Linked DNA regions of Zobellia alginiliquefaciens. Each later gene encodes a partner of the first gene's protein in a complex. Links are inferred from orthologs where the notes say so. Each region holds a gene or a part of one and is shown on either strand. Other genes may lie near its edges.

Region 1 (4,182 bases):
GCCACCCCGTTGCATCGGTCAAATGCCAGTGCAGCGTATTTAATTTGTAAAAAGCCATCCAATCCAAAATGGATTTTATTTTCTCTTTCCCTATAAAATATCTAGAAACATCTAGCATAATGCCCCGCCACTCATAAAACGGTTGATCTTGTATCTCCCAAGCATTGATAGGTACCTCTCCATTTTTAGGTGTATTTTCCACTGCCAATTGCACTAAGCTAACGGCTCCATAAAACACTCCGGATACAGTTGTTCCCGTAATTTTGATTTCTTGCGGGGATACGGAAAGATGGTACCCCTCAGTACCGATTGATTCATCTGAAACCAATTCTAAAGTAATTTGTTTTAGGCTTTTTGAATGAAAATCACCTGTATGTAATGGTATTCTAGTTTGTGTCAATATTTGCGCCTTTAAAAAAGAAGCAACGTCTTGTAACCGTATGTCCGAACTGGCTATAGACGTATTTTTATCCAATACGAACTGGCCCTTTCCGGCAATGGCCTTTGTAGGTTCTGGGATTATTGGCGACTGCGCATTTAAAAAAACAGGTGATAAACAAAGTAATACGAGTAGAATAAAATTTACGGAGATTCTCATTGAAATAAAGGGTATGCGGATTAACTAATTTTGAAAAGAGATAGGGATTTAAGTTTTCTGTTTCTTCTTCCTGGCAGCAGGAAACAGAACATTGTTCAGTATCAGTCGATACCCAGGAGAATTGGGGTGTAGCTCTAATTCCGTTTTAGGGTCCCCTACCCTATGCTGATAGTCTTCTGGATCGTGACCGCCATAAAATGTAAAAAAGCCTTTTCCTTTTACACCATGAATATAGCGGGCTTCTCCATTCAATTTATTTTCGCCCAAAACCATGACCGTTGGCTTCACTTCTTCTCTTGCGAATGCCGTGGTCTGCCCCATAAAGCCCTTGACCAAAGAGGTATGATTTTGACAAAGCATAGTAGGAACGGCATCCCATTTTGCAGAAAAATCCATTAATGAAAAATAATCGGACTCCTTGGGAACGTTTCCTCTTTTACTTGTCATATCAATTGATGAAAACTCATATTTGAGCGGATTTCTTTCTAATGTAAAATCCGTAAAGGCAAACGTTTTATTGTAATCCAATTGACTTTGATAGTTCGCATCCGAAGGGTCATTATCGAACATGGGTTCGCAAATATCAACACCTTCTGCAGAAAGCGCAATATCAAAACTATCCGTAGCAGAGCACATAGCGAACATAAACCCTCCACCTATAACATACTTCCTTATTTTTTGGGCTACGGCACTTTTTTCTTCCGAAACTTTTGAAAATCCATGTGTGTGAGCTAGTGCCTCAGCCTCCTTTTTTTGTTCTATATACCAAGGGGCAGCACGGTATGCTCCATAAAACTTTCCGTATTGACCTGTAAAATCTTCGTGGTGTAAGTGCAGCCAATCGTACAACGCCAACTTATCGCCTAATACTTCCTCATCGTAAACGGTAACATATGGAATCTCCGCATAGGTCAGCACCATAGTTACGGCATCGTCCCAAGGTTGATTTCCTTTGGGGGAATAGACTGCAATCTTCGGAGCTTTTTCAAGAATTACAGCATCTTGATTTTTAGATGGACTACTGATTTCCGACAAAATATTCGCCGCTTGACTATCAGATAAAATTTCAAAGGAAACTCCTCTAATTTGACATTCTTTACGGATAACATCTCCATCGGGCAGCAAAAAAGAACCTCCTCTATAATTCAGAAGCCATTGCACTTTCTGCTGCTTATTGAGTACCCAATAGGTAATTCCGTAGGCTTTAAGGTGGTCTTTCTGACCCTCGGCATCCATAGGAATTAAAATGGAGGATGCAGAAAGTTGCAAAACACCAATTAAGATGAAAAGAATTGACAAAAGCGATTTCACCATATTTCTAGCACTTTATTTTTTCTAAAGATACTTGAAAAACTACGCTTTTTATCTTCACTCAAAGTTAAAGCTATTAGAAAACTAACTGATTTTGGGAATTTCTCTTCTATTAAAACGGAACATCATCATCTCCAGGAGGCATGTTATCGTTCATAGAACTACCAAAAGCTTCGTTCGCATCTGGTAAGTTCGGCGTAATAAAAGGATTGTCCTCGTTCTCGTTCATTTTAGATTGGAACTCAAACGGAGAGTCAAAATCGTCTAGGTTATCAAACTTACCGAGGTTACCGATAAATTTCAAACGAATATTTTCCAGACCACCATTACGGTGTTTGGCAACGATAAACTCTGCCTGACCTTGTGTTGGGCTTCGTTCTTCGTCATCCCATTCATCAATTTTATAATATTCAGGACGGAAAATAAACGACACAATATCCGCATCCTGCTCAATCGCACCAGATTCACGTAAATCCGAAAGTAAAGGTCTTTTACTACCTCCACGGGTTTCAACCGCACGTGAAAGCTGAGATAGTGCAATTACGGGTATATTCAATTCTTTTGCCAATGCCTTAAGGTTACGCGAAATGGTAGAAATTTCCTGTTCACGGTTTCCTCCTTTGCCGGTTCCACCAGCGGTCATTAACTGTAAATAATCAATAATAATTATCTTAATATCATGCTGTGAAGCCAAACGTCTGGCCTTTGCACGCAAGTCAAAAATAGATAAAGAAGGCGTATCATCAATAAATAACGGTGCTTTCTCTAGCGCTTTTACTTTTACGTTCAGCTGCTCCCACTCGTGCTTTTCTAATTTACCGGTTCTCAATTTTTCGGATGAAAGTCCGGTTTCCGAAGAAATCAAACGTGTAATTAACTGCACAGAAGACATCTCACAGGAAAAGAAAGCAACACCTTGTCCACTATCTACAGCAATATTTCTTGCCATGGATAATGTTAATGCGGTTTTACCCATACCGGGACGTGCAGCTACAATAATCAAATCACTAGGCTGCCAACCCGAAGTAAGTTTATCCAACTTATCAAAGCCGGTGGCAATACCGCTCATCCCCTCTTTATTGGAAATCTCTTCAATCTTTTTCTTTGCCTGAATTACCAAATCCATAGCCGTCTCCGCAGAACGTTTCAGGTTACCTTGAGTAACATCATATAATTTAGATTCCGCACTATCTAAAAGGTCAAAAACATCGGTTCCTTCATCATATGCCTCTTCAATAATCTCATTGGAAATTTTAATCAAGCTCCGCTGAATGTACTTCTGCAGAATAATACGTGCATGGAACTCAATATGTGCCGATGAAGCCACTTTTTGAGTCAGTTTAATGAGGTAAAAATCACCTCCTATGGCATCTAACCTTCCATCTCGCTTTAATTGGGAGGAAACCGTTAATAAATCCACTGGTTCGGAACTTTCGAACAGCTTAAAAATGGATTCATAGATGTATCGATGGGCATCTTTATAGAAAACATCAGGATGAAGGATATCTATTACTTCATCTACACCCTTTTTATCAATCATCATAGCACCCAACACAACCTCTTCTAAATCAACAGATTGAGGTGGAATTTTACCTCTTTCTAAATTGATTAGGGTTGACTTGTCTATTTTGCGTCCGACGACCGGATTAATTTTTTCCATTTTACGAAATTATGCAATTAACTAAAAAATAAAGAGAAGTATAGTTAACAGGTAATAAACATTACCGTGTTAATAAGTTACAATTTTATGTTGATAACAAAAAAAATCTGAGGAAAGTCTTCCTCAGATTTTAATCAGCTTGTAAAAAGTGTCCGTTAACCGTTAAAAACACCCATTTGGGCGTATTTATCCATTCGGGTTTTGACTAATTCTTTTGGGGATAACTTTTCTAAAGCCTTAAATTGTGTCAATATTTTGTTTTTCACAACTTCAAAAGTCTTTTCCCTATTTGCATGTGCACCGCCCGCAGGTTCGCGTACGATTTCATCGATTAATTTTAATTTTTTCATATCGGTAGCAGTAAGTTTTAATGCCTCAGCAGCCACTTCCTTATACTCCCAACTTCTCCAAAGAATAGAAGAACAAGATTCCGGAGAAATCACCGAATACCATGTGTTTTCCAACATCAACACTTTATCTCCTACACCTATACCCAAAGCTCCACCAGAAGCTCCTTCACCAATAATTACAACAATAATTGGCACTTTAAGACGGGTCATCTCTAAAATGTTACGGGCTATTGCCTCTCCTTGCCCACGTTCTTCCGCCTCAA
Region 2 (5,534 bases), 2.6 Mb from region 1 along the record:
TTTAGGTTTGTATAAGGGTTAAAAATCTATGAGGCAAAGTTGAGGTAATGTGCCATATTAGAATTCCCTTGTAGTAGCTAAAATAGTATCCCTGAAAACAGGGTAAAGGTAAATCTCTTGGATTGTTCAGTTATTATTATTCGCTTTATAGAGCGTATATTACTACGGATAGAGCTATAAATAGCAGAGTGCAAATGTTATTTTCAGGAAAAATTTAAGAATATGAAAAAAACAGTACTACTCATATTAGTTGGTCTTACCTTTATGGCATGTAAGGAAACAAAAAATGTTTCAAAAGAAGAAAAAGAAGAATTGGCCAATAGCGGTTCTACTACCGTTGAAACGGCCATAGGTCCTTTAGAACTTGTAGCGCCTTTTTCATCTAAATCGGTTACCAAGGAAAGCAAAATAATAGATTGGCCCAAGGGTAAGACTCCAATAGCTCCAGATGGCTTTGACGTGTCTCGGTTTGCAGATGGACTAAAGCATCCTAGATGGACGTACATTGCGCCTAATAAAGACATATTTGTGGCGGAATCGGATACGAAAAATAGTGCGAATCAAATTACACTACTTAGAGATTCCGATCAAGATGGCACGGTTGACGAGCGCCATATTTTTAAGGAGGGATTAAACCAGAACTTTGGAATGTTGGTTATAGATGATTTTTTCTATGTAGCCAATACAGATGGATTATATCGTTACCCATACAAAGCAGGTCAGGAGAAATTAGAGGGTGATGGTGAAAAAATTGTAGAGCTATCGGCAAGTGGTTACAATAATCATTGGACACGAAATATTATCACGAACCGAGACCGCAATAAAATTTATATCTCCGTTGGCTCTGCAAGTAATGTGGGCGAACAAGGAATGGAAAAGGAAGAACGCCGTGCTAATATTCTGGAGGTAAATTTAGACGGAACAGGAGAAATTATATATGCAGCTGGCTTAAGAAACCCGGTTGGTATGGACTGGAACCCGGTTACGGGAGAGTTGTGGACTGCCGTAAACGAACGTGATAAAATTGGGAACAATCTAGTGCCCGATTATATTACAAGTGTAGAAAAGGGCGGTTGGTACGGTTGGCCATATAGCTATTATGGTAGTGTTAAAGACCCACGTTGGGAAGATGACCCGCACCAAAATATGGTAGATAAAGCTATTGTTCCAGATGTGCCGGTCGGGAACCATACTGCTTCTTTAGGGCTGACTTTTTACGGAGCGGACCAATTCCCTTCAAAATATAAGAACGGAGCTTTTGTGGGTCAGCACGGTTCATGGAATAGGGCGGTTTTTTCTGGCTATAAAGTAATTTTTGTACCATTTGTAGATGGTAAACCACAACCACCAGAAGATTTTTTGAGTGGTTTTATAGCGGACGAAGAAGCGAGTGAGGTGTATGGAAGACCTGTATGCGTGGCAGTTGCAACAGATGGTTCGCTTCTGGTTAATGATGATGACGGTGGGATTATATGGCGAATTGCAGCCAAATAAATAAATCCTAATTTTTAAATGAAAAATAGTGTCTTATCTTTAGACACTATTTTTATTTTTCTACTATTTTGATTTCAAAAACAACAATTGATAAAGTCTACGAAACTGCCCGTTTAGAGGAGGTTATCGGAGATTTTGTGCAACTCAAAAAATCAGGTTCTAACTTTAAGGGGCTTAGTCCGTTTTCAGATGAGCGTACACCTAGTTTTATGGTGTCTCCCGTAAAACAGATTTGGAAGGATTTTAGTAGTGGAAAAGGAGGTAACGTGGTCGCGTTTTTAATGGAACACGAACACTTCACCTATCCTGAAGCCATAAAATACTTGGCTAAAAAATATAATATTGAAATAGAGGAGACCGAGCGTACCGATGAACAGAAGCAAGAAGCCAATGAGCGCGAAAGCATGTATTTGGTTTCGGAATTCGCTCAGAAACATTTTGCCCATATGTTATGGGATACCGAATTGGGTAAGGCCATTGGTCTCAGTTATTTTAAGGAAAGAGGTTTTACAGAAGAAACGATAAAGAAATTCAACCTAGGGTATTGTCTTGATCAGTGGGATGGATTTACAAAAGCTGCTTTTGAGGAAGGGTACAAGTTAAAGTACCTAGAACAAACAGGCCTAACCATAGTAAAAGAAGATGCGCAAAATCCTAACAGCCCTAAAACATTTGATCGGTTTAAAGGAAGGGTAATGTTTCCTATTCACTCTATGAGCGGTAGAGTGCTTGGTTTTGGAGGGCGTATTTTGGGTAATGACAAAAAAGCTGCTAAGTATCTGAACTCCCCGGAAAGTGATATTTATCATAAGAGTAAAGTGCTTTATGGCATTTATCATGCTAAACAAGCAATAGCTAAGGAGGATAATTGTTATTTGGTAGAAGGGTATACAGATGTTATTCAGTTTTATCAAAGAGGAATTCACAATGTAGTTTCGTCAAGTGGTACGGCACTAACACCGGAGCAAATTAGATTAATTAACCGGCTGACTAAAAATATCACCGTTCTTTTTGATGGTGATGCGGCAGGATTAAGAGCTTCTCTTCGTGGAATTGATTTGATCTTGGAACAGGGTATGAACGTGAAAGTCTGCACTTTCCCTGAAGGAGAGGACCCTGATAGTTTTTCAAAAAATAATGCGCTAGAAGATGTACAGGAGTATTTAGAAGAGAAATCACAGGATTTTATTCAGTTTAAAGCTGGTTTGTTGGCTCAAGAAGCGGCCAATGATCCAATAAAAAGAGCGGATACGGTTCGTGATATTGTACAGAGTATATCCAAGATACCTGATGCTATTAAGCGAGAAATCTACATTCAGGAGTGTGCTAACATCATGAAGGTCTCAGAAGGTGTATTGTTTACGACCTTGGCTCAAATGGGTAAAAAAGGGGCTACAGATGTTTTAAAAAAGCAACAACCGGAGCAGAAGGCGTTTGATGTTGTCAAGAATGAAGTACCGCAAGAAAAGGTAGATGTACAGTATTTGTTAGAGCGAAAAATTATTGAACTTTTGCTGTTGTACGGAAGTGAAAAAGAAGAGTTTGAAGATTTGGTACTCAAGGAAAGTGAAGCTGGTGATTTGGTTTTGGAGCCTGAATCTATTGAGGCCAAGGTTTATGAAAAGATTTTTTTAGACTTACAGGACGATGAGATTGAATTGGCAAATGAACAATTCCGCCAAATTTATTATAAGCTTATTGAAGCGTTGAACCAAGAAGAGGATTTTACAATTAGTACATTTTTGAGCACCTTGGATCAGCAGTTGGTTTCAGAAATATCTTCTATTCTAATGGAGGAAGAAAAATACGTTTTGCATAGTTGGGAAAGAAAGGATATCTATCCCAAAGAAAAGAAAGTTGGTGTAGCGCAATTGGTTAGTGAGACTATTTTAACATTACGCTGTTTCTTAATAAAAAAGCGGATGACGGCTTTACAAGATAATACAAAAGAAAGTCAGCAAGACCACAGGGAGACTCTAGAGGAAATTATGAATTATTTACAGCTCAACAAACTGCTCAACAAAAAGCTGAACCGTGTTTTTTCTTAACATCCGCTAGGTAAACCGTAAATTTTGGGCATAAAAAAACCCTAACGAAAACATCAGGGTCTGTACGTGTTACGAATGTAAACTTCTTAATAAAGTTCTAGTGCCTTTGCTTGTTGCAAAAGATCTACCATATTGTCTACGTTTAATTTTTTCATCAAACGAGCCTTGTAGGTACTCACTGTTTTTTCGTTTAAGTTCAAACCGATGGCTACATCTTTGTTACGCTTTCCGCTAGCCAATAATTTAAGTACCTCAACCTCACGAGTAGAAAGTTTTCTAAAGAACCTTCTAGGTTTTTGGGTACCTTCATCAAAAGCTAAACGTTGAGCTAGTTCATTTGTAATGAACATGTTGCCTTCGCTTACTTTTTTCACTGCTGTTATGATGTAGTCTATGTCTGAGGCTTTTGAAAGATATCCAAAGGCACCTGCGCGAATAGTACTAAGTGCATATACGTCTTCAGATTGACCGCTATACATTAATACCTTCACACTTGGGTGTTCTTTTTTGATTTTTCGCAGCGTGGCAATTCCGTTAATTTCCGGAATGTCCATCTCCAGCATTACTACATCAGGACTAGAGGTCTCCAATTTGTCGAAGAGCTCAGAAGTAGTGGATACCGCTCCCACTATTTCAAATCCATTAGCAGATTCAAGAACATTAGTCACTCCCATTCTAATAATGGGATGGTTGTCTGCAATTAATACTTTAATCATGTTGATAGTTTTAATCTAGATATTAAACGTTCCTAAGCTCGTCTAAAATACTGACATGCAATGTAAGGTTTAAATATCTAATTCCTTAAACAAAATTGGTGTTTTTTTCATAAAAATAGCTTGTTTTATGAATTTATTCGATTAGATTACCTTATTTACGGGTAAATTACTAAAAAAGAGCATCAGGTATTTCGCAAACGGGTATAGGGTTCATCTTGTGCTGGTTAGCTGAGTTGTATCTCGTATAAATTAGGAATACTTCCTTCTCCCTGCCCGTAAAATCGCTCAAGTTTTTTCCTTCATCTTGCATTTTCATGGCCCATTCCAGTTCCGGATAACTTGCTCCTATCTGATCTTCATCAGTCCTGTCGTCTCCCCATAGGCCATCAGTGGGGGCGGCTTTTTGAATGTCTGTATTGATATTCAGGTACTTGGCAATTTCATACACCTGTGTTTTTAATAAATCGGCAATTGGGCTCAAATCAACCCCACCATCCCCATATTTGGTGTAAAATCCTACACCGAAGTCTTCTACCTTATTTCCGGTTCCAGCAACAAGATAACCTTCGAGTGCCGCAAAATAATAAAGCGTTGTCATGCGTAAACGTGCTCGGGTATTGGCCAAAGACATAAAACGGTCTTCTTCATTTTCTACCTTGGGCAACGCTTCTATAAGACTATCGAAAACCGGAGTAAGGTTAACAGGCTGTCTTTTTACCTTGTCAAAATTATTCTGAAGACAATCAATATGGTCCGATGCACGGGTAACTTGATTTGCAGCTTGGTGAATTGGCATTTCCAAGCACATGAGCTCAAGGCCTGTTTTGGCACAGAGGGTAGATGTAACGGCAGAGTCTATTCCTCCTGATATTCCTATGACAAAACCCTTCATTTTTGCATTTACTGCATATTCTTTTAACCAATTTACTATGTAATCTACTACCTTTTCTGTGTGCATAGGATGTTCATTATGTCTAGATCGACTAACTTTGTGAGCTTAAAAATAATGTCTTGCGGTTAAATATTAAAATGTATCGGAAATTACTTTGCAAACATGTGGCTATTTTTGCCATTTTTACAATTTCATTCTTGTTTTTAGCATGTAATGAGGGTCCAAAGGTCTCCGAAGATGTTCAGAAGATAAATGTAGAATTAAAGGTTGATAGGTTTGATGCGGAATTTGCGGGCGCTACATCGGAAAATCTATCGGTTTTAAAGAACAAGTACCCATATCTATTTCCTGCTCAATATACAGATAGTGTTTGGGTGGCAAAAA

Evidence for each region. Proteins that work in one complex are often made in the same cells at the same time.
Region 2: the proteins of dnaB (region 1) and dnaG are in contact, whole or in part, in a crystal structure (PDB 2R6A), measured with the Geobacillus stearothermophilus proteins. The link is inferred for Zobellia alginiliquefaciens from one-to-one orthologs. Residues at the interface, in WP_033016901.1 of Geobacillus stearothermophilus: Ser13, Glu15, Ala16, Gln18, Glu91, Leu92, Asp94, Ala95, Val96, Pro97, Thr98, Ala99, Ala100, Asn101, Tyr104, Tyr105, Ile108; in WP_049624496.1 of Geobacillus stearothermophilus: Lys456, Leu457, Leu458, Pro459, Ala460, Asn463, Ala464, Leu467, Leu535, Leu536, Ile537, Ala538, Gln544, Glu545, Asp548, Tyr549, His552.

What each region holds. Positions count from the first base shown.
Region 1 is NZ_CP119758.1:485,648-489,829, forward strand. Bases 1,296-4,182 are described here. They hold dnaB (replicative DNA helicase), read right to left. Parts: upstream 3,570-4,182; coding sequence 2,022-3,569; downstream 1,296-2,021. Other genes in these bases: P0077_RS02015 (asparagine synthetase B), read right to left, coding at 1,296-1,912; P0077_RS02025 (acetyl-CoA carboxylase carboxyltransferase subunit alpha), read right to left, coding at 3,725-4,182. In the rest of the region: P0077_RS02010 (beta-N-acetylhexosaminidase), read right to left, coding at 1-598; more of P0077_RS02015, read right to left, coding at 647-1,295. UniProt on the Escherichia coli protein: The main replicative DNA helicase, it participates in initiation and elongation during chromosome replication. Travels ahead of the DNA replisome, separating dsDNA into templates for DNA synthesis.
Region 2 is NZ_CP119758.1:3,070,214-3,075,747, forward strand. What follows is about bases 1,110-4,052. They hold dnaG (DNA primase), read left to right. Parts: upstream 1,110-1,562; coding sequence 1,563-3,542; downstream 3,543-4,052. Other genes in these bases: P0077_RS12870 (PQQ-dependent sugar dehydrogenase), read left to right, coding at 1,110-1,494; P0077_RS12880 (response regulator), read right to left, coding at 3,629-4,052. Also shown: more of P0077_RS12870, read left to right, coding at 223-1,109; more of P0077_RS12880, read right to left, coding at 4,053-4,258; nadE (NAD(+) synthase), read right to left, coding at 4,428-5,216; gliding motility lipoprotein GldB, read left to right, coding at 5,288-5,534. UniProt on the Escherichia coli protein: RNA polymerase that catalyzes the synthesis of short RNA molecules used as primers for DNA polymerase during DNA replication.